3 regions of the Streptomyces sp. NBC_00016 genome follow, and region 1 is predicted to be linked to each of the others. Evidence: riboswitches for the same ligand, from Rfam matches in the RefSeq annotation. Region 1 holds a riboswitch; each other region holds the start of a gene.

Region 1 (9,482 bases):
TGGTTGGAGGCCGCCGCCATCGTCGGGGCGTTCCTCGCCTTGGCCATGAGCAGCATCTGCACGGGTGTGGTGACCAGGGCGCCCATCGCGCCCATGAAGGCGAGTGTCACCAGGGCGGGAACGGTGCTGTGGACCGTGAAGTAGAACGTCACGAGCGACGCGCCCAGCAGGGCGAGCCCTCCGTACAGCGTCGGGCGCAGGGCGCGGTCGGTCAGCGGGCCCGCGATCAGCGTGCCCAGCGTCATTCCGCCGCCGTAGAGCGCGAGGACCCAGGTGGTCGAGGAGTCGGAGAGACCCGTCACGTGGGTCAGGATCGGCACCAGGTAGCTGTAGACGGCGAAGAAGCCGCCGAATCCCACGACGGCGGTGGCCAGGCCGAGGGCGACCTGCCGGTTGCCCATGGCGCGCAGTTCGTGCCGGATGCCGGCCTGGTTGCTGCGGGGCTGGTCGGGGACGAAGGCGGCCAGCGCGGCCAGCGCGACGAGGCCGATGACGGCGACGGCGCAGTAGGCGTAGCGCCAGCCCAGTTGCTGTCCGAGAGCCGTGCCGGCCGGGACGCCGATGATGTTGGCGATGGTGAGTCCGAGGAACATCCTCGACACGGCCCGCCCGGCCCGTTCGGGGGCGACCAGCCGGGAGGCCACGACGGCGCCCACGCCGAACAGTGCTCCGTGGGGCAGGCCCGCCAGGAAGCGTGCGGCGAACAGCAGGCCGAAGCCGGGTGCGAGGGCGGACGCGACGTTGCCGATCACGAACAGGGCAGACAGCAGGAGCAGGAGTCGTTTGTGGGCGATGCGCGCGCCGATGCCCGTCAGGAGCGGGGCACCGACGACGACGCCGAGCGCGTAGGCGGAGACGATGTTGCCGGCGTGCGGCACGGACACGCCGACCCCGTCGGCGATCTGGGGCAGCAGCCCCATCGTGGCGAACTCGGTCGTACCGATACCGAACGCGACGAGGGCAAGGGCCAGCAGGGCCAGTGGCATGGAGCGGAAGTACCTTTCGCGGGCGGCGGTCCGGATCGTGGCGGAGCAGGCGGGACCACGAGGTGTCCTGCTCCTGTGGCCATTCGCGCCGGCCACCGTTGCCCGGTGCGCCCCCCAGGGCAGGGAAGGCCCACAAGCAGTGCAGCGGTGGCACATGCCCACGCATTCCAAGATCGGCCGACAGGAATTATGGCCTGCATCACACCGGCTCCGGGGGTCGGTCATGCGGTGCCGGTCATGCGGGTGCCGGCCATGCCCCGGGCGCGCGCAGGGACGGTCTGCGGGCGGCGGAGGGTCGGTCCCCGGCCGGTGGCGGAGGGTCGGTCCTCGGCCGGTCGTCGTCGGTGCTGAGCGCTCAGGCACTTGAGACAGGCAAGTGGTCAGGCGGCCGCGGTCGTCATGGACGGGGCACGGGCGGGCGGCCCGTGCCCCGTCGGCGGCCGGCGGCCGGCTCCCGGCTTCGCGGTCGTCGGCGTCTCGTTCTGCAGGCAGGCACGCACGAACAGCCCCCGCGCGATGTCGGTGCCGGTATCGCGCGGGGGCTGTTCGTGGCTGCTGCGGTCGCCGTTGCGACGGAAGGGTCAGTGGTGCGTGATGCCGAGTTGGTTCGAGGCGGCGTCGACGGTCTGCGCGAGCAGGACGGCGATGGTCATCGGGCCGACGCCGCCGGGCACCGGGGTGATCAGACGGGCTCGGGTGAGGGCGGTGTCGAAGTCCACGTCGCCCACGTTGCCCGGGTTGTAGCCGGCGTCGATCACCACCGCGCCGGGCTTGATGTCCTCCCCCCGGATCAGCCGGGGCCGTCCCACGGCCGCCACCACGACGTCCGCTTCCCGGATGATGTCCGGCAGGTCCGCCGTGCGGGAGTGGCAGTAGGTCACCGTCGCGTTCCGGGCGAGCAGGAGCATTCCCACCGGTTTGCCGAGGATCGCGCTGCGGCCCACCACGGCGGCGCGCCGGCCGGTGAGATCGACGTCGTAGGCCTCCAGCAGCCGCATGATGCCGCCCGGGGTGCAGGACACGAAGCCCGGCAGCCCGAAGCTCATGGCGGCGAAGGAATGTGCCGTGACCCCGTCGACGTCCTTGTGCGGGGCGATGGCCTCGAACGCCGCCCGCTCGTCGATGTGCGGGCCGCAGGGATGCTGGAGCAGGATGCCGTGCACGTCCGGATCGTCGGACAGGCCGGCGAGCGTGTCGATCAGCTCGGCGGTCGTGGTGGTGGCGGGCAGAGCGATGTGCCGGGACCGGATACCCGCCTTCGCGCACCGCGCCCGTTTCATACGGACGTAGGTGACCGACGCGGGGTCCTCCCCCACCAGCACCGTCGCCAGGCAGGGGCTGGTCCCGGTGTGTTGTGAGATCTGTGCCGCCTTGGCAGCAGCCTCTTCGACGATGCGTCCGGCAAGACCGGTGCCGTCCATGAGCTGGGCCGTCCGAGTCGCGGACATCGTTGCCTCCGGGGTGTGGCCGACCACTCGCCCAGGCGCACGGCAACGACGTCTCGTCAGACCGCTCCCCGGTGGTGCTCCACCTCAGCGCCAGTCACGGCCCACAGCGCACTGTAGTAGACGCGCAGCCTGCTCACACCGGTCAATGTCCGGTGCCAGGAGGCGACTTGCCGGGGCCCGCCGGCTCGGGCCGGGGGCGGGGGCGAAGGGTGGGGTCGTGAAGGGGCGGTCGCCTGCGCGGCGAAAGGCTCTGCGGGGCTTCAGCCGGACGATCGTCCCCGCAGGCAATAGGTGAGGCCCGGGGACACTGTCCCCTTCACGACCACGTCCTGCACAACACGGCCTGCCCTGGCGGCATTCCCGTGCCGTCACCGTGGCGGCATTCCCGCACCGTCGACCGGCCCGGCGGGCTCCCGTCCCGGCTCGGGGGAATCACGGGACCGGGGCCCTGCCGTCGCCTTCCCGGCAGCGTGGGCATACGGATGCGTCAGGCGCCCGTGCGGCTGCGGCTGCGTGCTTGGGGCATGTGCGGGCCGCGGCCGCGTGTGGCTGAGGCGGCTGTTTACACGGTGCGCTCCATGCAGAGCAGTTGGTCGCGCGTTTCCCATGAGGGGACGACGGTGAAGCCGAGCCGCTCGTACAGGGCGATGGCGCTCGTGCGCCATTTCCACACCGACAGGCGTACCGTGCCGACGCCGTTGTCCGCGGCGTGCGCAAGCGCGGCGGCGATCAGGCCGGACGCGATACCCCGGCTCCGCGATGCCGGGTCGGTCCAGAGTCTTTTGATCTCCGAGCGTCCGCCGGCGGGGGCGGTCAGCACGACGCAGCCCACGGCTGTGTCGCCGCCGCTCAGAGCGATCAGCACGGTGTCGTCGGCGAACGCGGCCCGCGGGTCGAGGATTTCCGTCCGGTAGCGGTCCGGCAGCGCGTCCACATCGGCGACCGGGTCGCCCTTCTCGGCCTGCGTCCGCAGGTGGTAGGCCGCCAGCAGCTCGGCCGGCCGGGCCGCCGCAGGGCCCTGACCTGGCCAGCGGACGATGACAACCCCGTGTCGATCGGTCATTGCGCCAGCATCACACGAGCCGTACCCGCGCCTCAGGAGGGGTGGGTACGGCTAGTTCTCGAGGCCCCAGCTGTGGATCCGCCTGGGGTGGACGCGGATCACCTCCTCGCTGAAGTGCGGGCCCAACTCGTGCGGGCCGACGAGGAGTTCGGCCTCTCCTCGGATGTCCACGCCGCGCACGGTCCAGGGCCGCAGGCTCACGACGTCGTCCACGACGAGCGCGGCCTTCGGGTTCTTGCGGAGATTGCGCCACTTCTTCGTCTGTCCCATGGCGAATCCGCCGATCAGGATCGTGCCGTCTTCCTGCAGGAAGAACCCCACGGGATTGGCCTGCGGCTGCCCCGACGGGTCGACCGTCGCGAGGCGCCCCAACCGCTGCGACATCAGGTACGCGCGTTCGGCCGTGCTGAATTCGGTCATGGCAGCAGCCAAACATGTTCCCGGCCGCGCGCACATCGGGTCACCGACCTAGGTCCGGGGGCTGAGACCGAGTCCCGACCCTGCAACGTCAACGGCGCCCCACACGCTGCTGCGCCACCCCTTCTACAGTGAGGCGTTCCTCAACCCGGGCCTGCGCGACGGCCCAGGGCTGGCTGGAGGAGCAGGTCCGTGCCAGCGCCCTGGAGCGGCAGACCGGCGATCTGCGGCACGTCATCGGCCGCCCGGCCACCACCCTCGACGAGGCCGGCGGTGCCGTACTCAAAGGCTTCAGGGGCTTCAGAGGCTGCGGAAGTCCTTCGCGTCGGGGTAGGTCACGTCGGTGCAGCCGCGCCGCTTGGTGATGTCGTCGACGTAGGCGCGGAACAGGGTGTTCAGTCGCCGGGAGCCGAGGATGTCGTCGTAGGTGTAGCTGGAGCTGAGGGTGTGCAGGGCGGGTTTGCCGTCGCAGACGGAGGAGGCCCACCACGCTCCGTCGGCGTGTCCGGCCGTTCCCGCCTTGATGATCGCGTCCTGGGCGCCGAGGGCCTCATATCCCACGGTGTGCGCCTCCGGGCCGAAGTAGGAGGCGGTGCGCAGCCACCAGGGCGAGTGGGTGAGCGCGCTGCGGGCGTAGTCGCGCTGGTCGTCGTTCAGTTCGTCGGCGATCCGGCCCACCTGGTCGGGGCCGACCGCCAGAAGGCAGCCTTCGAGGGGGTTGGCGTTGCGCAGGGGTATCGCGAGGGCGCGGTCGGGCAGCCGGTCCTGTCCCTGTTGTGTGAGGTGTGCGGCGAACCAGCTGCAGGAGCCGCCGGCCGTCTTCGCGGGGCGAAGAGTGATCGGCACGGAGGCGAGCCGGCGGCCGGGCAGGGCGGCCAGGCTGGTCTTGCAGCCGATCCGGTCGGCTGCTGCCTCGGCGGCGGTGCGGGCGATGCGGGCGAGGCGTTCACGGTCGGCCGCGGAGACGTCGTCGTAGTCGGCGCGGGCGGTGACGTTCAGCAGTTCGGGGGCCGTCGTGCGGCTGCCCGGTCCGCACGCGGCGCGCACGGTCGTGTACCAGTCCCCGTACCGGCCCAGGGTGCCGTCGCCCACGGGCCACGCTTCGGGGCGCCGGTCGGCGACCGCCGTGACATCGTCCTTCTCGCCGTTCTCGGTGTCGTCGGTGTCGTCGGTGTCGTCGGTGTCGTCGGTGTCGTCGGTGTCGTCGGTGTCGTCGGTGTCGTAGAACGGCTCGAGTCCGCTGTCGTCACCGATCCAGTTCATCGGCTCGGAGGCGTCGCTGCGCCGCACCACCAGCGTGAACAGACTCGTGGTCTTTCCGGGGCCGGGCACCTTGTAGACGGTGCAGGAACTGTGCAGTTCGCGGCTGTCGATCCGGTACTCGTCGTAGTCGCTGGCCTTCGCCCGGACCATCCCGCCCTGCAGGTCCATCACCGCGGCCCCCGACACGAGCCCGCCGCACGCCGCGCTGATGTCGCGCTCGCTGGACGCGCGGTCGCGGAGGTCGTCGGCCGTCAGCCAGCCCGCGTACAGGCTCAGCCCGATCCCGCCCCACGCCGTCCACCGCCACAGCCCGATCAGTCCCGCGCGCACCGCAACTCCCCCGTTGTGAACCCGTCCGGCGCGATCCGTGCCGCGCCGGTCGCCGAGCGTAGACGGCCGCCGTCCGGCACGTTGAGGGAGGGCGGCAGACACGTTCCGCGTAGACCCGCGGGCGTGCGGGCGGCTCGTAATCTGGTCGGGTCTCATCGCCTGTGGGAGGGAAGTGTGCTCGTGCCGCCGTACGGGGAAGGGGCTGCGGGCGGGACTGCGGGCGGGGCTGTGCGTTGCCGTCGGCGGTGAGCGTCCTGGGCCGCCTCGGCCGTCCGGTGCCCGGCGGGCTGCGCCCGCTGAGCGTGCAGGAGGTGCGGGGCGGGGCCCGGATGGTGCTGTGCGCCACGCTGTCGTGGTACCTGGCGGTCGAGCTGGGCATCAACAGTGCCCCCATCGCCGCTGTGCTGCCTGCGGTGTTCACCTTGTCCGGGATCCCGCTGTGGGCCCCCCGGCTGGGGCTCTACCGTCTGGGCAGTGTCCTGCTGGGGGTGGGCATCGCGGCGCTCGCCCTGCGCTGGCTTCCCGTGTCCACGCTCTCCCTCGCCGTCGTGGTGAGCGCCGGATACCTCGCCAGTCTCCTGGTGCGTATCGACGGTGCTCCCAGCCAGCAGGTGCTCGTCAGCGCCGTGCTCGTCTTCGGTGTGCCCGTCTCCGGCTATCCGGAGCAGCGCGTTCTGGAGAACCTGGTGGGGATCGCGGTGGTCATCCTCCTGGGTCCCCTGCTGTGGCCTCCCGACCCCAGCCGTCTGCTGTCCGGCCGGCTCGACGCCTACCGCGACCGGCTCGACCGTCTGCTGGCGGAGCTGGGCCGCCACCCCGGCCGGGCCCCGCTGGGGCAGGGGGCGGGGCAGAAGGCGGGGCAGGCGGGGGGCCTGTGGCAGCAGCCCCATGACCTCGCGCGGGATCTGGACCGGGCCCGGCGGGCGCTGCGCTGGAGTGTGACGCACCGTCGTTCGGCCGCCGCGCTCGACGAGGTCGGATACCGCATCCAGCTGGCCGAACGCACCGCGGCTCCCTTGCACTGCCTCACCGCGCAGCTGCGGGCCGCGGGCGGGCAGGCGGCGGCCGGCCCCGGTGACGCTCACGCCGGGGAGGGCCCCGGCCCGTTGCTGGACGCGGTGCGGCACGCGCTGATCCGCGCGCTGGCCGGCGCCGATCCCACGGAACCGATCGCCCGGGCCCGGGTGATCGGCGAACGGGGCGGGCCTGCCGGGAGCGGCCGGCACGACAGCCTGCTTCGCGGCATCCTGCTGCTGGTCCTCGACCGGCTCGACGACTACCGCGAAGCGCATTTCACCGGACGGTGACCTGCCGGTGGACCGGCGGCATCACCAGGGCCGGGTGCCGGCCGGTGGGCAGGCCGCCCTCCCACCGACACGGCAGGTCGCCCTCCCACGGACACGGCAGGTCGCCGTCCCACTCTTACGGCAGTTGGCCTCCCACCGTGACGGCAGGCCGGCTCGCACGTCAGGCGAGGCCGCGGCCTGCGCAGACCAGGCGGGCGACTTCGCGGAGTTTGACGTTGTTCTCCTGCGAGTAGCGGCGCAGCACGTCGAAGGCCTGTTCCTCGGTGATGTGGTGGCGGCCCATGAGGATGCCCATGGCCTCGCCGATGGCGTGCCGGGTGGCGATGGCCTGTTCCATCTGGGCGTGGGTGCGGGCGCTGGAGAGAGCGACCGCGGCGTGGGAGGCGAGCAGCCAGCCGGCCGTCTCACTGGCCTCGGTGAACGCGCCGGGTTTGCGGGAGTAGAGGTTCAGCGCGCCGAGGTTCTCGTCCTCGGTGAACAGCAGGAAGCCCATCATGCTGCCCACGCCGAGCGAGTGGGCCCTGGGGGCGTAGGCGGGCCAGCGCTGGTGCTCGCCGGTGAGGTCGGGGATGCGGAAGAGCCGTTCTCCGCGCGTGCTGCGGGCGGCGTCGAAGCAGGGTCCTTCGCCGAGCTGTTCCTGGAGGCGGTCGCTGTCGACGACGAGTTGGTCGGTGGGGGCGAGGGTCTGCACCTTCGTGGCGTGCCGTACGAGAATGCCGGCGGCGTCGCAGCCGTCGACCAGTTCGGTGGCCGAGGCGGTGATCCGCTCCAGCGTGTCGTCGACCGAATCCTGTGCCAGCAGGTCACGTGCCATCGAGGCCATCTGCTGTGCGAACCGACCCCAGTCCACTCCGACTCCTGTTCATCGCCTGTCTGGAGAAGCCTCCTACCCAGCCTTTCACGCAACCTGCACAGCGGTGGCTGTGAGTGACGCTCCTTCTGACCGGAAGGTGACCTGTCCACGGTGCCGGAAGGTCACACGGAACGCAGGTCCGTGCAGCCTCTGGCGCGGCAGGCGTCGCAGCGGCGGGGGCGCGCCGGTGACGGTGGTTCGCTACCGTGTCGGTCCATGACGGTCCTGATCATCGGGGGCAGCGGTTTCCTGGGCGCCGCGCTGATCCGGCAGGCCGCCGCCGCGGGGCGGCAGACGTCCGCGACGTTCGCGTCCCGGCCCGGCAGTGCCTCGTACGGTGTGGCCTGGCATCCGCTCGACGTCCGCGATCCCGCGCGGGTCGCCGCGGTGATCGCGGATGTGGCCCCGTCGGTCGTGGTCAACGCGTCGAGCGGCGGCGCCGACTGGTCGGTCACCGCCGACGGCGCCGTCCGCGTGGCGCTGGCCGCCGCCGGGCAGGGCTGCCGCCTGGTCCATGTCTCCAGCGACGCGGTGTTCTCCGGTGCGCGCGTCCGGTACGACGAGAGCTGCCCGCCCGATCCCGTCACTCCGTACGGTGCCGCGAAGGCCGCTGCCGAGACGGCGGTGCGGCTGCTGGTGCCGGCCGCCGCCGTCGCCCGGACCTCGCTGATCGTCGGACACGGCCGGTCCGTGCACGAGCGCTTGGTGCACGCCCTGGCCGGCGGCACCCGTGTCGGGGCCTTGTTCACCGACGACATCCGCTGCCCGGTGCATGTCGACGACCTGGCCGCCGCCCTGTGGGAGATCGCGCTGTCCGACACGGCCGGGATGTTCCACCTCGCCGGGCCGGACGCCCTGAGCCGCCACGTTCCCTGTCAAGTTCTTCTGTTCAGTCTCCTGGAGCTCCTGAGTGCGTGCTTTTGATAGACCCAGGTCAGCCCCACCCGTCACTACGAGTTCAACCTGAGTAGTCCTCGAGTTGGCCGTCCGGGACGGGGCTGCCGGTGAGGATGTCCCACTCGTCGCCGCGGTGTACTTGGACGGCGATGTGGATCGGGCCGTTGGGGCGGCTGCGGGTGCCGGGGAGCGGGGATCGGGCTGCGGAGGGTCTCGATGGCGGGCGTGAAGGGCCGGCACCGGGCGGCTCTCCTGCGCTGTCCCTGTGTGTCAGCGGACGAGCCGTCGGGCGTCCCAGACGAGGATGGAGGCGCTGCCCAGGTGCCAGGTGGCCAGGTACCGGCCGTCGGGCGAGGTCCGCACGTGGTGGTCGTCCTTGCCGCGGCGGTCCGGGGTGAACTCGCCGAGCAGTTCGCCGGTGTCGGTCCGGTGGATGCGGACGGTGTCCCCCGGGACGGCGAGCCAGCGGCCGCCGTCGCCGAGGGCGAACCGGTGCGAGCCCGGGATGTGCAGGCGCTCCCGGCCGCCGGGCAGACCCAGGATCCGGACCCCGTCCAGGGTGACGGTGGCCAGCCAGCTGCCGTCGGGGGCGAAGGCCAGGCGGTAGACGGACCCCGGTGACGTGGGGAGTTCGGCCCGCAGTTTGCCGGAGACGGGGTCCCACAGCTGGATCCGCCCGCTCTGTTCGCCGACGGCGACGGTCCGGCCGTCCGGGGAGCAGGCCATGGCGGTGACGAGGGTGCGGTCGTCCGACTCCTTCCCGAGCCGTCTGATCGCGTAGGTCGTGCTGTCGATGACCGCGGGGCGGGGCCGGGTGTCGGTGGCGACCCAGGCACCGCCTGGGTCGAGGGCGAGTTGGGTGGTCCAGCCGTCGACCGACCGCAGGCGCCGGCCGGTGGCGGCGTCCCACCAGCGGGC
Region 2 (9,482 bases), 6.1 Mb from region 1:
CGCGCGGTGCTGACCCGCGGCGAGCACGCGCCCCTGGACGCCCTGCCCGCCCGCGCGCGCAGGGCCCCGCTCGCGTTCCGCCCGTCCCGGCTCCCGGCCGCTCCCGCGTTCCTGCCGAGCGGCCTGCTCACCCGGACGACCGTCGGACTGTTCAACGAACTCTGGTACCGCAGAGCGCCCCGCGCGCGTACCGGCGAACTCCAGAGCCTGTCCGCCTTCTTCCACCCCCTCGACGGCGTCCCGCACTGGAACCGTGTCTACGGCCGCGACGGCTTCGTGCAGTACCAGTTCGTCGTCGGGTACGGACGCGAGGACACCCTGCGCCGGATCGTGGGACGCCTCTCCGCCCGCCGCTGCCCGTCCTTCCTGGCCGTCCTCAAGCGGTTCGGGGACGCCGACCCCGGCTGGCTGTCCTTCCCGCGTCCGGGCTGGACCCTCGCCCTGGACATCCCGGCCGGACTGCCCGGCCTCGGCGCCTTCCTCGACGAGCTGGACGCGGAGGTGGCCGCCGCGGGCGGCCGCGTCTACCTCGCCAAGGACTCCCGGCTGCGCCCCGAACTCCTCACCGCGATGTACCCGCGCCTCGACGACTTCCGCGCGCTGCGCGCGGAGCTGGACCCGCGCGGGGTGTTCGTGTCGGACCTCGCCCGCCGGCTCAACTTCCAGGAGTCACCATGAAGGACGCCTTCGGCCTCCCCCAGTCCCTGCTCGTCCTCGGCGGCACGTCCGGCATCGCGCTGGCCACCGCCCGCCGGCTGATCGTCCGCCGCACCCGCACGGTGTGGCTGGCCGGGCGCCCGTCGCCCGCCCTGGAGTCGGCCGCCGCCGAGCTGCGCACCCTGGGGGCGGACGTCCACACCGTGCCCTTCGACGCGCTCGACCCCGCGTCCCACGAGACGGTCCTCGGCAAGGTCTTCGCCGAGGGCGACGTCGACGCGGTGCTGCTCGCCTTCGGCGTCCTCGGCGACCAGGCGAACGACGAACGCGACCCGGCGGCCGCGGTGCGCGTCGCGCAGACCAACTACACGGGGGCGGTGTCGGCGGGGCTGGTCGCCGCGCGCGCCCTGCAGACCCAGGGGCACGGCTCCCTGGTCGTCCTCTCCTCCGTCGCCGGCGAGCGGGCCCGCCGCTCGAACTTCATCTACGGCTCCAGCAAGGCGGGCCTCGACGCCTTCGCCCAGGGACTGGGCGACGCGCTGCACGGGACCGGCGTGCACGTCATGGTCGTACGCCCCGGGTTCGTCCGGACGAAGATGACCGCCGGGCTGCCCGAGGCGCCGCTGGCGACCACCCCCGAGGCGGTCGCCACCGCCGTCGAGCTGGGGCTGCGGCGCCGCTCGGAGACGGTGTGGGTGCCGGGCGTGCTGCGCGTGGTGATGTCGGCGCTGCGTCACGCGCCCCGCGGGCTGTTCCGCAGGCTGCCGATCTAGCGGAGCCGCCGGGGCGCGCCGCTAGCGCGTCGGCAGCGAGCCGCGGTCGACGTGGGCCGCCTGCGGGGGTACGACCGCGCCCCCGAAGGCGTAGTCGCGCAGTTTGCGCCAGACGCCGTCGGCGCCCTGCTCGGCGAGGGCGAAGCCGGTGCAGGACCACTCGGCCTCGTAGTGGGCGAGCTCGTCGAAGGCCCGGTCCATCGCCGCCTCGTCGATGCCGTGCGCGACGGTGACGTGCGGGTGGTAGGGGAACTGGAGCTCGCGGGTCAGCGGCCCGGAGGCGGACCGGATCCGCTGCTGGAGCCAGGCGCAGGTCTCGGTGCCCTGGACGACCCGCACGTAGACCACCGGCGACATGGGCCGGAAGGTGCCGGTGCCGGACAGCCTCATCGGGAAGGGGCGGCCGGCCGCGGCGACCTCGCCGAGGTGCGCTTCGACGGCGGGCAGCGCGTTCGTCCCGACCTCGGTCGGCGGCAGCAGTGTGACGTGCGTGGGGATGCCGTGAGCCGCGACGTCGCCGAAGCCCAGGCGCCGCTCCTGGAGCAGGCTGCCGTGAGGCTCCGGGACCGCGATCGACACACCGATCGTTACGGTCCCCACGTCTTCTCCTGTCGTCATGTCGTCCTGGCGGGGTGTGTTGCCGGGTTCGTACTCAGTCGTACGGCTATCGACTGTACGGCCACAGCTGTGCTCTGGGCAGGCGCAGGGAAAGTGATGTGCAGCGCTCTGCCCAGAGGAACAGGTGTGCGGTGCGCCCCGAGTGCTTCCGCGTGCTTCCGAGCGCCGCTCAGTGCTTCGCGGGCAGGAAGCCGACCCGCTCGTACGTCCGGGAGAGGGTCTCCGCGGCGACGGCGCGCGCCTTCTCCGCACCCTTGGCCAGGATCGAGTCGAGCGTCTCGGGGTCGTCCAGGTACTGCTGGGTGCGGTCCCGGAACGGCGTCACGAAGTCGACGACGACCTCGGCGAGGTCCGTCTTGAGCGCGCCGTAGAGCTTGCCCTCGTAGCGCTGCTCCAGCTCGGGGACGCTCGTGCCGGTCAGCGTCGAGTAGATGCCGAGCAGGTTGCTGACGCCGGGCTTGTTCTCGGTGTCGTAGCGGACGACCGTGTCGGTGTCCGTGACCGCGCTCTTGACCTTCTTCGCCGTCGCCTTCGGCTCGTCGAGCAGGTTGATGAGGCCCTTCGGCGTGGACGCCGACTTGCTCATCTTGATCGACGGGTCCTGAAGGTCGTAGATCTTCCCGGTCTCCTTCAGGATGTGCGGCTTCGGGATCGTGAAGGTCTCGCCGAAGCGGCCGTTGAAACGCTCCGCGAGGTCGCGGGTCAGCTCGATGTGCTGGCGCTGGTCCTCACCGACCGGCACCTCGTCGGCCTGGTACAGCAGGATGTCCGCGACCTGGAGGATCGGGTACGTGAACAGGCCCACGGAGGCGCGGTCGGCGCCCTGCCTGGCGGACTTGTCCTTGAACTGGGTCATCCGGCTCGCCTCGCCCATGCCGGTGAGGCAGTTCATGACCCAGGCGAGCTGGGCGTGCTCGGGGACGTGGCTCTGGACGAAGAGCGTGCAGCGGTCCGGGTCGAGACCGGCCGCGAGGAGCTGGGCGGCGGCCAGCCGCGTGTTCGCGCTGAGCTCCTTCGGATCCTGCGGGACCGTGATCGCGTGCAGGTCGACGACCATGTAGAACGCGTCGTGGGTCTCCTGGAGCGCCACCCACTGGCGGACGGCGCCGAGGTAGTTGCCGAGGTGGAACGAGCCGGCGGTGGGCTGGATTCCGGAGAGCACGCGGGGTCGGTCTGAGGCCATGTCCATCATTGTCTCAGAGCGCGGAGACCGCCCGGAACGGGTCCCGGGCGGCCACGGGGGCCGCCCGGGGTGCCGCCGGGGTCAGCCGAGGTCGATCTCCGGGTACAGCGGGAAGCCCGCCACCAGGTCGGTCGCCCGCCGGGAGATCTCGTCCGCGACCTTCGCGTCCAGGACGTGGGCGGCCTTCGAGGGGGCGCCCGACTTCGTCGTGCCGGGCTCCGTCGTGGTCAGGACCCGGTCGATCAGGGACGCGACCTCGTCCATCTCGGCCGTGCCCAGGCCCCGGGTGGTCAGCGCCGGGGTGCCGATGCGGATGCCGGAGGTGTACCAGGCGCCGTTCGGGTCGGCGGGGATGGCGTTGCGGTTGGTGACGATGCCCGAGTCCAGCAGCGCCGCCTCGGCCTGCCGGCCGGTGAGCCCGTAGGAGGAGGCCACGTCGATCAGGTTCAGGTGATTGTCCGTGCCGCCGGTGACCAGGGTCGCGCCGCGCCGCGTCAGGCCCTCGGCGAGGGCGCGGGAGTTGTCGACGATGCGCTGGGCGTAGTCCTGGAAGGACGGCCGGCGGGCCTCCGCCAGGGCGACGGCCTTGGCGGCCATGACGTGCGGGAGCGGGCCGCCGAGGACCATCGGGCAGCCGCGGTCGACCTGGTCCTTGAGGGAGTCGTCGCACAGGACCATGCCGCCGCGGGGGCCGCGCAGGGACTTGTGGGTGGTGGTCGTCACGATCTGGGCGTGCGGGACCGGGTCGAAGTCGCCGGTCAGGACCTTGCCCGCGACCAGGCCGGCGAAGTGCGCCATGTCGACCATGAGGGTCGCGCCGACCTCGTCGGCGATCTCGCGCATGATCCGGAAGTTCACCAGCCGGGGGTACGCGGAGTAGCCGGCGACGATGATCAGCGGCTTGAAGTCGCGGGCCGAGGCACGCAGGGCCTCGTAGTCGATCAGGCCGGTGGCCGGGTCCGTGCCGTAGGAGCGCTGGTCGAACATCTTGCCGGAGATGTTGGGGCGGAAGCCGTGGGTGAGGTGGCCGCCGGCGTCCAGCGACATGCCGAGCATCCGCTGGTTGCCGAAGGCCTGGCGCAGCTCGGCCCAGTCGGCCTCGGAGAGGTCGTTGACCTGGCGGACGCCCGCCTTCGCGAGGGCCGGGGCCTCCACGCGGTCGGCGAGGATCGACCAGAAGGCGACGAGGTTGGCGTCGATGCCGGAGTGCGGCTGGACGTACGCGTGGCGGGCGCCGAAGAGCTCGCGGGCGTGCTCGGCGGCCAGCGCCTCGACGGTGTCCACGTTGCGGCAGCCGGCGTAGAAGCGGCGGCCGATGGTGCCCTCGGCGTACTTGTCGCTGAACCAGTTGCCCATCGCGAGGAGGGTGGCCGGGGAGGCGTAGTTCTCCGAGGCGATCAGCTTGAGCATCTCGCGCTGGTCGTGGACCTCCTGGCCGATGGCGTCGGCGACGCGCGGCTCGACGGCGCGGATCACGTCGAGTGCGGCACGGAAGGCGGTGGACTCGGTGGAGAGGGACTGCTGCTCGGACATGTCGTCGGCCTCCGGGGGCGTGGCGTGCGGTCACGGTTCTCGGTCTGGCCCAGGCGCACGGCACTCTTGTCGCTCACAGGCCGCTCCCCGATGGTCCGTCCCATCCCAGCGCGCCAGTCACGGCCCGCTCGCCAGCCTACCGGGCAGGCCCGAATCCCAAGGTCCGGCGTCCACCATGCGAGCGACGTCGGATCCGCGCAGGAGCACGCCTCCGGTCGCCCTGGAGCAGCCGTCGGACCGGGGTCGCGGCGCCTAGAGGATCACGTGGGGCAGGAAGCGGGCGTACTCGTCCGTGATCAGGCCGGAGGACTCGCGGATGCCGAGGCCGGCCGACTCGTCCTCCACCGTCCACGCGCCGAGGACGACGTGGTTGCCGTCGAACGTGGGCAGGGGCGCCAACTGCTGGTAGCAGCAGGCTTCGTCGGTGCGCGGGGCGGGATCGCCGCCCGGTGCGTGCAGGGTGACGCCGGCGCCCTCGCGGCCCAGCAGCGGCTTGGCGACATAGCCGGTGGTGGCCGCCAGTTCGCGGGGCCCGTCGAGGTAGGCGGGGAGGAGGTTGGGGTGTCCGGGGTACAGCTCCCACAGGACGGCCAGCAGGGCCTTGTTGCTGAGGAGCATCTTCCAGGCCGGTTCGATCCACAGGGTCGTGCCGGTGCCGCCGCCGTTGTCGAGGGTGTCGAGGACATGGCCCGCGAAGCGGTCGGTGGTCAGCCACTCCCAGGGGTAGAGCTTGAAGCAGCTGCGGATGAAGCGGAGTTGACGGTCGACGAAGCGGCCGGACAGCGGGTCCCAGCCGATCTCCTCCATGGAGATCCAGGCCGTGTCCAGGCCGGCCTGCTCGGCGGTCTCCTTGAGGTAGGCGACCGTCATGAGGTCCTCGCCCAGCTCGTCCGCCGAGGAGTGCGCGAAGTGGAGCGGGCTGCCGGGCGGGAGCAGGGGGGCCTGCTTCCTCCAGGCGGCGACCAGGCGTTCGTGGAGGGAGTTCCACTGGTCGGCGCCGGGGAATCGTTCCTCCATCCAGAACCACTGGGGGGAGGCCGCCTCCACGAGCGAGGTGGGGGTGTCCGCGTTGTACTCCAGGAGCTTCGCCGGGCCGGTGCCGTCGTAGTGGAGGTCGAAACGGCCGTAGACGGAGGGGAGTTCGGCACGCCGGTGCCAGGCCTCGGCGACCGCCGCCGCGATCCGCGGGTCGGTGATGCCGAGGTCGGCGAGGCGGTCGGTCTCGACGAGGTGGGCGGCGGCCGCCAGGCACATGGTGTGCAGTTCCTCGACGGTCTCCTCCAGCGCCTCGACCTCGTCGAGGGTGAAGACGTAGTACGCGCTCTCGTCCCAGTAGGGGCGCAGCCGGCCGTCGGGGTGACGGGTGAGGGGGTAGACGAGACCCTGGTCCTCGACGGTCCGCTGCCAGTCGGGGCGGGGTTCGATGGTGTGACGTCGCACGGTGCCGGTGTCCTGTTCAGCCGCTCGGGCGCTCAGCCGCCCGAGCTGCCCTTGCCGACACCGCTGCCGCTGTCGCTGTCGCCGCCGAACCCGTTCCGGTCGACTCCGCTGCCGCCACTGCTGCCGCTGCCGCCGCTGCTGCTGCTGCCGCCACTGCTACTGCTGCCGCCACTGCTGCTGCTCGAACCGGTCGAGCCGCTGGACCCCTTGCCCGGCTTGGTGAAGGAGCCGCCGTCGACCCAGGAGCCCTTCTTGTCGCCGCCGTAGTACCAGGCGGCGTCGGTGGCGGCCGTGGCGGACTTGCCGACCTTGCCGGCCGAGCCGGACTTGCCGGACGTGGACTTGCAGTTCTTGTCGGCGACGACCTTGTAGCCCTTGGTGAGGTTGTAGCTGTCGCGGTCGACGCACCGCTTGTCGGGGTCGGAGGAGCAGGCGGACAGGGCCGCCGCGAGCACTCCCATGCCGCCGAGTACGACCGTGCCCGAGCGAAGTCTGCGACGCGCGTCCGCCATGTTCCGTCTCCCCGTTTCCGCATCGCCGCTACGACGATTTCCGGCCGTCAGCCTAGACACCGTGCCGAGAGCGACCGAAGGCGGCCCGCCCACCAGCCGTTCCCCTACAGTCCTTTCGTGCTCTTTGGAATGGTGTGCGCACTCGGCGCGGCGGTCTGCTTCGGTACGGCGACGGTGTTGCAGGCGATGGCGGCGCGGGCGGCCGTCGGCGGGAGCGGCGGGGACGCGGCGCTGCTGCTGCGGGCGGTGCGGGAGTGGCGGTATCTGGCGGGGCTCGCGCTGGACGGGCTGGGGTTCCTGTTCCAGATCGCCGCGTTGCGCTCGGTGCCGATCTACGCCGTGGGGGCGGCCCTCGCGTCGAGCCTGGCGGTGACGGCGGTGGTCGCGGCGCGGCTGCTGCGGGTGCGGCTGAGCCGGACCGAGTGGGCGGCGGTGGGGGTGGTGTGCGCGGGCCTGGCGATGCTGGGCCTGGCGGCGGGGACGGAGGGCGAGGAGAGCGGACCGCAGGCGCTGCCGTGGGTGATGCTCGGCGCGGCGGGCGGGGTGCTGCTGCTGGGACTGGCCGGACGGCGGCTGACCGGACGCGCACGGGCGCTGGTGCTGGGCCTCGGGGCCGGTTTCGGGTTCGGGGTGGTGGAGGTGGCGGTGCGGCTGATCGACTCGCTCGACCCGTCGGAGCTGCTCACCGACCCGGCCCTGTACGCGCTGCTGCTGGGTGGCGGTGCCGCGTTCCTGCTGCTGACGACGGCTCTCCAGCGGGGGTCGGTGACGACCGCCACGGCCGGGATGGTGATCGGCGAGACGATCGGTCCGGCGCTGGTGGGCGTGGTGTGGCTGGGCGACCGGACCCGGGAGGGGCTCGGCTGGCTGGCCGTACTCGGTTTCGCCGTCGCCGTGGCGGGAGCGCTGGCACTGGCCCGGTTCGGGGAGGCGCCCGAAGAGGCGTCCGTGACGGAGCCGGCACCGGAGCCGCCGGTCAGGCCATCGCCTCCGTGATGCCGTCCCACAGGCGGATCCTCGCCTCCAGCGCGAGGGTGGCCGTCTCGACGGCCTCCTGCCAGCGCGTGTCGTCCGTGCCGCACAGGTCGGCGACCATCTGCATGGCCATGGGGGTGTGCTCCTCGCCGTCCACCTCGATGTGGCGGGCCAGGTAGTCGCGGAAGAGCGGGAACCGGTCGGTGCCCTCCTTCTTGATCACCTGGTCGAACATGTCCGGGATGAGGTCCCCCCGGGAGAAGGCGAAGGCGGCGGCCCGGCAGTGCAGCGGCCGGTCGGCGATGATCTGAAAGGTCGTGCGCACGAACTCGGCGGCGGGGGCGGGGACCCGGGCGACCCGCAGCGCCGACGGCACGTCGTGGCCCTCGCCGATCAGCGCGAGGAAGGTGTCGATCCGGGTGGTGTCGGCGTCCGCCTCGGCCATGCCGGCCCGGTACAGCTCGAAGTGGCTGGTGAAGCCGCCGTTCAGCTCGTCGCTCTCCTCGACGAGGACGATGTCGTTGATGAGCCGCCGGCTCACCTCCGAGCCGCGCGGCACCCAGGGGACGTCGACGCAGGTGAGGTCGCGCTGGAGCGACTTGAGCAGGGACATGAAATCCCATACCGCGAACACGTGGTGCGCCATGAAGACGGCCATGTGTTCCCGGCTGCTTATCCGCTGATAGACCGGATGAGCGGTCACTTCCTTTCGGACCGGTTCTATTGCCGAACGGGCCCTTTCGATTCCCTCATGGGTCAGCTTCCAGTCGTACCTGGACATGGTTCTCCTTCGACGGGGGAGCTCGATCGTGCACTTCTCCCGACGCACCGGCAAGCGCTTCCAGGAATCCCGGAGAAGTTACCGGCAGTACCGCTCGACAGAAGGAGTCAAGACCGCCGAAAAGGAGATTAAAAGCCGCGTTCCGGACAGTCGAAGACAGTTGTAGAAGTTTGAAGAACCTGTGAACGCAAGCGCTCTCTCCCGCGTACTCGACGGTGTGACCAGTAATCCCGTCACCGTCACCGCCGCATATCGCGTGGTGCCGGGCCGCGAGGCCGACTTCCACTCCTGGGGGTGGGCCATGCTGGGCGCGAGCGCACGGCAACCCGGCTTCCTGGGGGGCGGTGTACTTGTCGATGGAGAGGCGGAGTGGCATGTGGTCTATCGCTTCGCGACCGAAGGCACAGCCCGGGCCTGGGAGGACTCGGCCGCCAGGGTCGAGTGGGACGGCCGGGCGCTGGACATCGCCCGGCAGACGGACCGCAGGAGCGTGCGCGGCTCCAAGGCCTGGTTCGACGCCCAGACCCCCGCACCGAAGGCGCCGGCCCCGCCGTCGAAATGGAAGTTATGGTTCGTGAATATGAGCGCGGTTTTCCCACCGGTGCTCCTGTTCAATCTGATCGTGCTTCCCTATCTCGGTGACCTCAACCCGTTCATTCGTACACTGCTGCTCTGCCTGTGCGTGACGGCCCTGGTCACCTGGATTCTCATGCCTCGCCTTCAGCGTTTCTTCAAGAAATGGCTGTATCCACCGCTCCAGGCGCTTCGCGGACGGCATAAACGACGGACCGCATAGAGCCAGAGAACGACCCCAAGGAGGTGGGCGGGTGAAGACCCTGCTCATCGACAATTACGACTCGTACACGTACAACCTGTTCCAGCTGATCGCCGAGGTCAACGGCGAGGAGCCGGTGGTGATCCTCAATGACGCCCCCGCGGACGCCGTTCCCGATATCTGCGCCTTCGACAACGTGGTGGTGTCGCCGGGACCCGGACATCCGTCGAGGACG
Region 3 (9,482 bases), about 10 Mb from region 1:
CCCGCCTACGCCCCCAGGGCCCACTCGCTCGGCGTGGGCAGCATGATGGGCTTCCTGCTGTTCACCGAGGACGAGAACCTCGGCGCGCTGAACCTCTACTCCCGCAAACCCGGCGCGTTCACCGAGGCCAGTGAGACGGCCGGCTGGCTGCTCGCCTCCCACGCCGCGGTCGCTCTCTCCAGCGCCCGCACCCACGCCCAGATGGAACAGGCCATCGCCACCCGGCACGCCATCGGCGAGGCCATGGGCATCCTCATGGGCCGCCACCACATCACCGAGGAACAGGCCTTCGACGTGCTGCGCCGCTACTCGCAGGAGAACAACGTCAAACTCCGCGAAGTCGCCCGCCTGGTCTGCGCAGGCCGCGGCCTCGCCTGACGTGCGAGCCGGCCTGCCGTCACGGTGGGAGGCCAACTGCCGTAAGAGTGGGACGGCGACCTGCCGTGTCCGTGGGAGGGCGACCTGCCGTGTCGGTGGGAGGGCGGCCTGCCCACCGGCCGGCACCCGGCCCTGGTGATGCCGCCGGTCCACCGGCAGGTCACCGTCCGGTGAAATGCGCTTCGCGGTAGTCGTCGAGCCGGTCGAGGACCAGCAGCAGGATGCCGCGAAGCAGGCTGTCGTGCCGGCCGCTCCCGGCAGGCCCGCCCCGTTCGCCGATCACCCGGGCCCGGGCGATCGGTTCCGTGGGATCGGCGCCGGCCAGCGCGCGGATCAGCGCGTGCCGCACCGCGTCCAGCAACGGGCCGGGGCCCTCCCCGGCGTGAGCGTCACCGGGGCCGGCCGCCGCCTGCCCGCCCGCGGCCCGCAGCTGCGCGGTGAGGCAGTGCAAGGGAGCCGCGGTGCGTTCGGCCAGCTGGATGCGGTATCCGACCTCGTCGAGCGCGGCGGCCGAACGACGGTGCGTCACACTCCAGCGCAGCGCCCGCCGGGCCCGGTCCAGATCCCGCGCGAGGTCATGGGGCTGCTGCCACAGGCCCCCCGCCTGCCCCGCCTTCTGCCCCGCCCCCTGCCCCAGCGGGGCCCGGCCGGGGTGGCGGCCCAGCTCCGCCAGCAGACGGTCGAGCCGGTCGCGGTAGGCGTCGAGCCGGCCGGACAGCAGACGGCTGGGGTCGGGAGGCCACAGCAGGGGACCCAGGAGGATGACCACCGCGATCCCCACCAGGTTCTCCAGAACGCGCTGCTCCGGATAGCCGGAGACGGGCACACCGAAGACGAGCACGGCGCTGACGAGCACCTGCTGGCTGGGAGCACCGTCGATACGCACCAGGAGACTGGCGAGGTATCCGGCGCTCACCACGACGGCGAGGGAGAGCGTGGACACGGGAAGCCAGCGCAGGGCGAGCGCCGCGATGCCCACCCCCAGCAGGACACTGCCCAGACGGTAGAGCCCCAGCCGGGGGGCCCACAGCGGGATCCCGGACAAGGTGAACACCGCAGGCAGCACAGCGGCGATGGGGGCACTGTTGATGCCCAGCTCGACCGCCAGGTACCACGACAGCGTGGCGCACAGCACCATCCGGGCCCCGCCCCGCACCTCCTGCACGCTCAGCGGGCGCAGCCCGCCGGGCACCGGACGGCCGAGGCGGCCCAGGACGCTCACCGCCGACGGCAACGCACAGCCCCGCCCGCAGTCCCGCCCGCAGCCCCTTCCCCGTACGGCGGCACGAGCACACTTCCCTCCCACAGGCGATGAGACCCGACCAGATTACGAGCCGCCCGCACGCCCGCGGGTCTACGCGGAACGTGTCTGCCGCCCTCCCTCAACGTGCCGGACGGCGGCCGTCTACGCTCGGCGACCGGCGCGGCACGGATCGCGCCGGACGGGTTCACAACGGGGGAGTTGCGGTGCGCGCGGGACTGATCGGGCTGTGGCGGTGGACGGCGTGGGGCGGGATCGGGCTGAGCCTGTACGCGGGCTGGCTGACGGCCGACGACCTCCGCGACCGCGCGTCCAGCGAGCGCGACATCAGCGCGGCGTGCGGCGGGCTCGTGTCGGGGGCCGCGGTGATGGACCTGCAGGGCGGGATGGTCCGGGCGAAGGCCAGCGACTACGACGAGTACCGGATCGACAGCCGCGAACTGCACAGTTCCTGCACCGTCTACAAGGTGCCCGGCCCCGGAAAGACCACGAGTCTGTTCACGCTGGTGGTGCGGCGCAGCGACGCCTCCGAGCCGATGAACTGGATCGGTGACGACAGCGGACTCGAGCCGTTCTACGACACCGACGACACCGACGACACCGACGACACCGACGACACCGACGACACCGACGACACCGACGACACCGAGAACGGCGAGAAGGACGATGTCACGGCGGTCGCCGACCGGCGCCCCGAAGCGTGGCCCGTGGGCGACGGCACCCTGGGCCGGTACGGGGACTGGTACACGACCGTGCGCGCCGCGTGCGGACCGGGCAGCCGCACGACGGCCCCCGAACTGCTGAACGTCACCGCCCGCGCCGACTACGACGACGTCTCCGCGGCCGACCGTGAACGCCTCGCCCGCATCGCCCGCACCGCCGCCGAGGCAGCAGCCGACCGGATCGGCTGCAAGACCAGCCTGGCCGCCCTGCCCGGCCGCCGGCTCGCCTCCGTGCCGATCACTCTTCGCCCCGCGAAGACGGCCGGCGGCTCCTGCAGCTGGTTCGCCGCACACCTCACACAACAGGGACAGGACCGGCTGCCCGACCGCGCCCTCGCGATACCCCTGCGCAACGCCAACCCCCTCGAAGGCTGCCTTCTGGCGGTCGGCCCCGACCAGGTGGGCCGGATCGCCGACGAACTGAACGACGACCAGCGCGACTACGCCCGCAGCGCGCTCACCCACTCGCCCTGGTGGCTGCGCACCGCCTCCTACTTCGGCCCGGAGGCGCACACCGTGGGATATGAGGCCCTCGGCGCCCAGGACGCGATCATCAAGGCGGGAACGGCCGGACACGCCGACGGAGCGTGGTGGGCCTCCTCCGTCTGCGACGGCAAACCCGCCCTGCACACCCTCAGCTCCAGCTACACCTACGACGACATCCTCGGCTCCCGGCGACTGAACACCCTGTTCCGCGCCTACGTCGACGACATCACCAAGCGGCGCGGCTGCACCGACGTGACCTACCCCGACGCGAAGGACTTCCGCAGCCTCTGAAGCCCCTGAAGCCTTTGAGTACGGCACCGCCGGCCTCGTCGAGGGTGGTGGCCGGGCGGCCGATGACGTGCCGCAGATCGCCGGTCTGCCGCTCCAGGGCGCTGGCACGGACCTGCTCCTCCAGCCAGCCCTGGGCCGTCGCGCAGGCCCGGGTTGAGGAACGCCTCACTGTAGAAGGGGTGGCGCAGCAGCGTGTGGGGCGCCGTTGACGTTGCAGGGTCGGGACTCGGTCTCAGCCCCCGGACCTAGGTCGGTGACCCGATGTGCGCGCGGCCGGGAACATGTTTGGCTGCTGCCATGACCGAATTCAGCACGGCCGAACGCGCGTACCTGATGTCGCAGCGGTTGGGGCGCCTCGCGACGGTCGACCCGTCGGGGCAGCCGCAGGCCAATCCCGTGGGGTTCTTCCTGCAGGAAGACGGCACGATCCTGATCGGCGGATTCGCCATGGGACAGACGAAGAAGTGGCGCAATCTCCGCAAGAACCCGAAGGCCGCGCTCGTCGTGGACGACGTCGTGAGCCTGCGGCCCTGGACCGTGCGCGGCGTGGACATCCGAGGAGAGGCCGAACTCCTCGTCGGCCCGCACGAGTTGGGCCCGCACTTCAGCGAGGAGGTGATCCGCGTCCACCCCAGGCGGATCCACAGCTGGGGCCTCGAGAACTAGCCGTACCCACCCCTCCTGAGGCGCGGGTACGGCTCGTGTGATGCTGGCGCAATGACCGATCGACACGGGGTTGTCATCGTCCGCTGGCCAGGTCAGGGCCCTGCGGCGGCCCGGCCGGCCGAGCTGCTGGCGGCCTACCACCTGCGGACGCAGGCCGAGAAGGGCGACCCGGTCGCCGATGTGGACGCGCTGCCGGACCGCTACCGGACGGAAATCCTCGACCCGCGGGCCGCGTTCGCCGACGACACCGTGCTGATCGCTCTGAGCGGCGGCGACACAGCCGTGGGCTGCGTCGTGCTGACCGCCCCCGCCGGCGGACGCTCGGAGATCAAAAGACTCTGGACCGACCCGGCATCGCGGAGCCGGGGTATCGCGTCCGGCCTGATCGCCGCCGCGCTTGCGCACGCCGCGGACAACGGCGTCGGCACGGTACGCCTGTCGGTGTGGAAATGGCGCACGAGCGCCATCGCCCTGTACGAGCGGCTCGGCTTCACCGTCGTCCCCTCATGGGAAACGCGCGACCAACTGCTCTGCATGGAGCGCACCGTGTAAACAGCCGCCTCAGCCACACGCGGCCGCGGCCCGCACATGCCCCAAGCACGCAGCCGCAGCCGCACGGGCGCCTGACGCATCCGTATGCCCACGCTGCCGGGAAGGCGACGGCAGGGCCCCGGTCCCGTGATTCCCCCGAGCCGGGACGGGAGCCCGCCGGGCCGGTCGACGGTGCGGGAATGCCGCCACGGTGACGGCACGGGAATGCCGCCAGGGCAGGCCGTGTTGTGCAGGACGTGGTCGTGAAGGGGACAGTGTCCCCGGGCCTCACCTATTGCCTGCGGGGACGATCGTCCGGCTGAAGCCCCGCAGAGCCTTTCGCCGCGCAGGCGACCGCCCCTTCACGACCCCACCCTTCGCCCCCGCCCCCGGCCCGAGCCGGCGGGCCCCGGCAAGTCGCCTCCTGGCACCGGACATTGACCGGTGTGAGCAGGCTGCGCGTCTACTACAGTGCGCTGTGGGCCGTGACTGGCGCTGAGGTGGAGCACCACCGGGGAGCGGTCTGACGAGACGTCGTTGCCGTGCGCCTGGGCGAGTGGTCGGCCACACCCCGGAGGCAACGATGTCCGCGACTCGGACGGCCCAGCTCATGGACGGCACCGGTCTTGCCGGACGCATCGTCGAAGAGGCTGCTGCCAAGGCGGCACAGATCTCACAACACACCGGGACCAGCCCCTGCCTGGCGACGGTGCTGGTGGGGGAGGACCCCGCGTCGGTCACCTACGTCCGTATGAAACGGGCGCGGTGCGCGAAGGCGGGTATCCGGTCCCGGCACATCGCTCTGCCCGCCACCACCACGACCGCCGAGCTGATCGACACGCTCGCCGGCCTGTCCGACGATCCGGACGTGCACGGCATCCTGCTCCAGCATCCCTGCGGCCCGCACATCGACGAGCGGGCGGCGTTCGAGGCCATCGCCCCGCACAAGGACGTCGACGGGGTCACGGCACATTCCTTCGCCGCCATGAGCTTCGGGCTGCCGGGCTTCGTGTCCTGCACCCCGGGCGGCATCATGCGGCTGCTGGAGGCCTACGACGTCGATCTCACCGGCCGGCGCGCCGCCGTGGTGGGCCGCAGCGCGATCCTCGGCAAACCGGTGGGAATGCTCCTGCTCGCCCGGAACGCGACGGTGACCTACTGCCACTCCCGCACGGCGGACCTGCCGGACATCATCCGGGAAGCGGACGTCGTGGTGGCGGCCGTGGGACGGCCCCGGCTGATCCGGGGGGAGGACATCAAGCCCGGCGCGGTGGTGATCGACGCCGGCTACAACCCGGGCAACGTGGGCGACGTGGACTTCGACACCGCCCTCACCCGAGCCCGTCTGATCACCCCGGTGCCCGGCGGCGTCGGCCCGATGACCATCGCCGTCCTGCTCGCGCAGACCGTCGACGCCGCCTCGAACCAACTCGGCATCACGCACCACTGACCCTTCCGTCGCAACGGCGACCGCAGCAGCCACGAACAGCCCCCGCGCGATACCGGCACCGACATCGCGCGGGGGCTGTTCGTGCGTGCCTGCCTGCAGAACGAGACGCCGACGACCGCGAAGCCGGGAGCCGGCCGCCGGCCGCCGACGGGGCACGGGCCGCCCGCCCGTGCCCCGTCCATGACGACCGCGGCCGCCTGACCACTTGCCTGTCTCAAGTGCCTGAGCGCTCAGCACCGACGACGACCGGCCGAGGACCGACCCTCCGCCACCGGCCGGGGACCGACCCTCCGCCGCCCGCAGACCGTCCCTGCGCGCGCCCGGGGCATGGCCGGCACCCGCATGACCGGCACCGCATGACCGACCCCCGGAGCCGGTGTGATGCAGGCCATAATTCCTGTCGGCCGATCTTGGAATGCGTGGGCATGTGCCACCGCTGCACTGCTTGTGGGCCTTCCCTGCCCTGGGGGGCGCACCGGGCAACGGTGGCCGGCGCGAATGGCCACAGGAGCAGGACACCTCGTGGTCCCGCCTGCTCCGCCACGATCCGGACCGCCGCCCGCGAAAGGTACTTCCGCTCCATGCCACTGGCCCTGCTGGCCCTTGCCCTCGTCGCGTTCGGTATCGGTACGACCGAGTTCGCCACGATGGGGCTGCTGCCCCAGATCGCCGACGGGGTCGGCGTGTCCGTGCCGCACGCCGGCAACATCGTCTCCGCCTACGCGCTCGGCGTCGTCGTCGGTGCCCCGCTCCTGACGGGCATCGGCGCGCGCATCGCCCACAAACGACTCCTGCTCCTGCTGTCTGCCCTGTTCGTGATCGGCAACGTCGCGTCCGCCCTCGCACCCGGCTTCGGCCTGCTGTTCGCCGCACGCTTCCTGGCGGGCCTGCCCCACGGAGCACTGTTCGGCGTGGGCGCCGTCGTGGCCTCCCGGCTGGTCGCCCCCGAACGGGCCGGGCGGGCCGTGTCGAGGATGTTCCTCGGACTCACCATCGCCAACATCATCGGCGTCCCGGCCGGCACGGCTCTCGGACAGCAACTGGGCTGGCGCTACGCCTACTGCGCCGTCGCCGTCATCGGCCTCGTCGCGCTGGCCGCGCTGGCCGCCTTCGTCCCCGACCAGCCCCGCAGCAACCAGGCCGGCATCCGGCACGAACTGCGCGCCATGGGCAACCGGCAGGTCGCCCTCGGCCTGGCCACCGCCGTCGTGGGATTCGGCGGCTTCTTCGCCGTCTACAGCTACCTGGTGCCGATCCTGACCCACGTGACGGGTCTCTCCGACTCCTCGACCACCTGGGTCCTCGCGCTCTACGGCGGCGGAATGACGCTGGGCACGCTGATCGCGGGCCCGCTGACCGACCGCGCCCTGCGCCCGACGCTGTACGGAGGGCTCGCCCTGCTGGGCGCGTCGCTCGTGACGTTCTACTTCACGGTCCACAGCACCGTTCCCGCCCTGGTGACACTCGCCTTCATGGGCGCGATGGGCGCCCTGGTCACCACACCCGTGCAGATGCTGCTCATGGCCAAGGCGAGGAACGCCCCGACGATGGCGGCGGCCTCCAACCACTCCGCCTTCAACCTGGCCAACGCCGGCGGCGCCTGGCTCGGCGGCCTGGCCATCTCGGCCGGCTGGGGCTGGGCCTCGCCCGCCCTGGTCGGCGCGGCCCTCGCCGCCGCCGGCCTCGCCCTCGCCCTCCTCGCTGGCCTCACCGACCGCGGGACCGGACCCTCCGCACTGATCACGTCATCGGCAGCCGAAACCCCGACGGAATCCCCGGCCGAGGCCCGGCAGATCCCGACGGCCTGACAACGCGTGCACGGTGGGGGCGCTCTCCCGAAGTCATGGCGGACCACAGGATCCGCGCGCACAGGCCCGAGTCCGCCGGCAAGTGCACCCCCGTGCGGTGCTTCCTCGCAGTCAGCAGACAGCAGTCAGCAGTCAGCAGTCAGCGGTCCGCGGTCCGCGGTCCGCAGTCCGGCAGGGCGGGCCGGCCGGGCTGCGGTGCTGCCTTCTGCAGGTACTGATCAGCTGTCTCGTTTCAAAGGCAAAAGGTAGGGAATCGGCAAAATAGGAATATATGGCGCGCCCGTGAGGGGGTCCTGCCCATGTCGACAGGGACACTTCTGGCAATCATCGTTGCCGTCGTGGTGGTGATCGCCCTGGTAGCCGTCGCGGTCTCCCTCAGGCGCCGCCGGAAGCTGCGTGAGCGCTTCGGCCCGGAGTACACGCGCACGGTAGAGGACGCCGACAGCCGCACGGCCGGCGAGCGTGAGCTCCGTGCCCGCGAGAAGCGACATGACACGCTGGACATCAAGCCGCTGGACAGCAGCGTCAGGGATCGGTACACGCGGGACTGGACCAACGTGCAGGACGAATTCGTGGACCGCCCGGAAGACGCCGTGCACGATGCCGACCGCTTGGTGACCTCCCTGATGCACGAGCGCGGCTACCCGACCCACGACTTCGAGCAACAGCTCAAGGACCTCTCGGTCGAGCACGGCCGCACCCTCGAGCACTACCGGGCCGCCCACGATGTCGACGTGCTCAGCACCCGCCACGAGGCGACCACCGAACAGTTGCGGGGTGCCATGGTGCACTACCGCGCCCTGTTCGACGAGCTGCTCGCTGACGGCGGACGACCCCGCCACGCCCGGGCCTGAAGGGCTCAGCGAACAGCCCGCCGCCCGAACCGGGACGCCGCCAGGCGTCCAGGAACGGAGGAGACATGCGACGCGAAGACACACCGGGCACCGCCGCCGCGAGCGGCCTGTCCACCGACGACCTCGCCCGGCCTCGCGACCGGTCCGTACAGGAGGGCGCGGCCGGCCCTCCTGCCGATGTGCCGACCTTCCCCGGTGAGAGCACGGACACGCCGAGCAAGCCCGCTGAAAGGGAGCCGGTGGAGGCCGCGGCAGGCACTCCGGCCCGGACCGCGGGCCAGCCCGTCCAAGGCGAGGACGACGTCCCGCAGCTCCTCACCACAGAGGACGAGGAAGGGTTCCGCACCCGCTGGCAGGAGGTGCAGGACAGGTTTGTGGACGACCCGCGGGACGCCGTGCACACCGCCGACGCCCTCGTCGCCGACGTGATGCAGAGGCTGGCCGCCACCTTCGCCGACCACAAACAGGAACTCGAAGGACAGTGGAACAGGGGCGAACAGGCCGACACCGAAGACCTGCGCCAAGCGCTGCGCCACTACCGTTCCTTCTTCAACCGCCTGCTGGTCACCTGACACGACGCGACGCGACACGACATGACGCGGTGGCACGGCGGCAGAGGCCCGGACAACGCCGGCCTGATCGCCCCACCCGTCCCGCGGACGCGCCTCCGACGGACCGATCAGGGTGGAGCGCCGCGCCCGCATGCCACCACGCCTGCATGCCTACATCCGGGCTTCGCTTCGCGCCATGCACGAAGAGGACCCGGCGTCTGAGCGTCACCGAGCGGAGCCGTTCCTTTTGATCGTGCGATCCGTTCGCGGCTCAGGAGAAGCGGGTACCCGGAGCCCGCACAGCACATCGGACAGGGGCCGAGGCGATCGCCATGACAGACACCACCACCAGCAGCAACCGCGGCTCGACGGGCCGGCCCGATGCGGACGTGAGCACGTTGAAGGGCCGTACCGGGGTCGGGGCTCCGGCGCAGACCCGGGGCAAGACCACTGTCGCGGACGGCGTGGTGGCCAAGATCGTGGG

What was found. Region 1 has a riboswitch for ZMP and ZTP ahead of OG933_RS44480 (bifunctional 5,10-methylenetetrahydrofolate dehydrogenase/5,10-methenyltetrahydrofolate cyclohydrolase). Riboswitches for the same ligand answer to the same signal wherever they lie in the genome.
Region 2: it holds a riboswitch for ZMP and ZTP, as region 1 does, so the genes downstream of both, OG933_RS17655 (glycine hydroxymethyltransferase) here and OG933_RS44480 (bifunctional 5,10-methylenetetrahydrofolate dehydrogenase/5,10-methenyltetrahydrofolate cyclohydrolase) in region 1, are expected to answer to the same signal.
Region 3: it holds a riboswitch for ZMP and ZTP, as region 1 does, so the genes downstream of both, OG933_RS00575 (bifunctional 5,10-methylenetetrahydrofolate dehydrogenase/5,10-methenyltetrahydrofolate cyclohydrolase) here and OG933_RS44480 (bifunctional 5,10-methylenetetrahydrofolate dehydrogenase/5,10-methenyltetrahydrofolate cyclohydrolase) in region 1, are expected to answer to the same signal.

The regions. Positions count from the first base shown of each region.
Region 1 is NZ_CP108304.1:10,100,985-10,110,466, reverse strand. Features, by position in the region: gene OG933_RS44485 (MFS transporter) at 1-986, opposite strand, end outside; gene OG933_RS44480 (bifunctional 5,10-methylenetetrahydrofolate dehydrogenase/5,10-methenyltetrahydrofolate cyclohydrolase) at 1,568-2,434, opposite strand; ZMP/ZTP riboswitch at 2,457-2,542, opposite strand; gene OG933_RS44475 (GNAT family N-acetyltransferase) at 2,997-3,497, opposite strand; gene OG933_RS44470 (PPOX class F420-dependent oxidoreductase) at 3,549-3,917, opposite strand; gene OG933_RS44465 (hypothetical protein) at 4,215-5,507, opposite strand; gene OG933_RS44460 (FUSC family protein) at 5,753-6,814, shown strand; gene OG933_RS44455 (GAF and ANTAR domain-containing protein) at 6,975-7,664, opposite strand; gene OG933_RS44450 (SDR family oxidoreductase) at 7,884-8,591, shown strand; gene OG933_RS44445 (WD40 repeat domain-containing protein) at 8,835-9,482, opposite strand, start outside.
Region 2 is NZ_CP108304.1:4,010,774-4,020,255, forward strand. Features, by position in the region: gene OG933_RS17635 (FAD-binding protein) at 1-678, shown strand, start outside; gene OG933_RS17640 (decaprenylphospho-beta-D-erythro-pentofuranosid-2-ulose 2-reductase) at 675-1,430, shown strand; gene OG933_RS17645 (2'-5' RNA ligase family protein) at 1,452-2,030, opposite strand; gene trpS (tryptophan--tRNA ligase) at 2,218-3,231, opposite strand; gene OG933_RS17655 (glycine hydroxymethyltransferase) at 3,313-4,764, opposite strand; ZMP/ZTP riboswitch at 4,805-4,895, opposite strand; gene OG933_RS17660 (glutathionylspermidine synthase family protein) at 5,017-6,204, opposite strand; gene OG933_RS17665 (hypothetical protein) at 6,237-6,716, opposite strand; gene OG933_RS17670 (DMT family transporter) at 6,846-7,712, shown strand; gene OG933_RS17675 (DUF3050 domain-containing protein) at 7,693-8,472, opposite strand; gene OG933_RS17680 (antibiotic biosynthesis monooxygenase) at 8,690-9,268, shown strand; gene OG933_RS17685 (chorismate-binding protein) at 9,300-9,482, shown strand, end outside.
Region 3 is NZ_CP108304.1:115,332-124,813, reverse strand. Features, by position in the region: gene OG933_RS00600 (GAF and ANTAR domain-containing protein) at 1-378, shown strand, start outside; gene OG933_RS00595 (FUSC family protein) at 539-1,600, opposite strand; gene OG933_RS00590 (hypothetical protein) at 1,846-3,138, shown strand; gene OG933_RS00585 (PPOX class F420-dependent oxidoreductase) at 3,436-3,804, shown strand; gene OG933_RS00580 (GNAT family N-acetyltransferase) at 3,856-4,356, shown strand; ZMP/ZTP riboswitch at 4,811-4,896, shown strand; gene OG933_RS00575 (bifunctional 5,10-methylenetetrahydrofolate dehydrogenase/5,10-methenyltetrahydrofolate cyclohydrolase) at 4,919-5,785, shown strand; gene OG933_RS00570 (MFS transporter) at 6,367-7,593, shown strand; gene OG933_RS00565 (hypothetical protein) at 7,893-8,447, shown strand; gene OG933_RS00560 (hypothetical protein) at 8,513-9,019, shown strand; gene OG933_RS00555 (Asp23/Gls24 family envelope stress response protein) at 9,331-9,482, shown strand, end outside.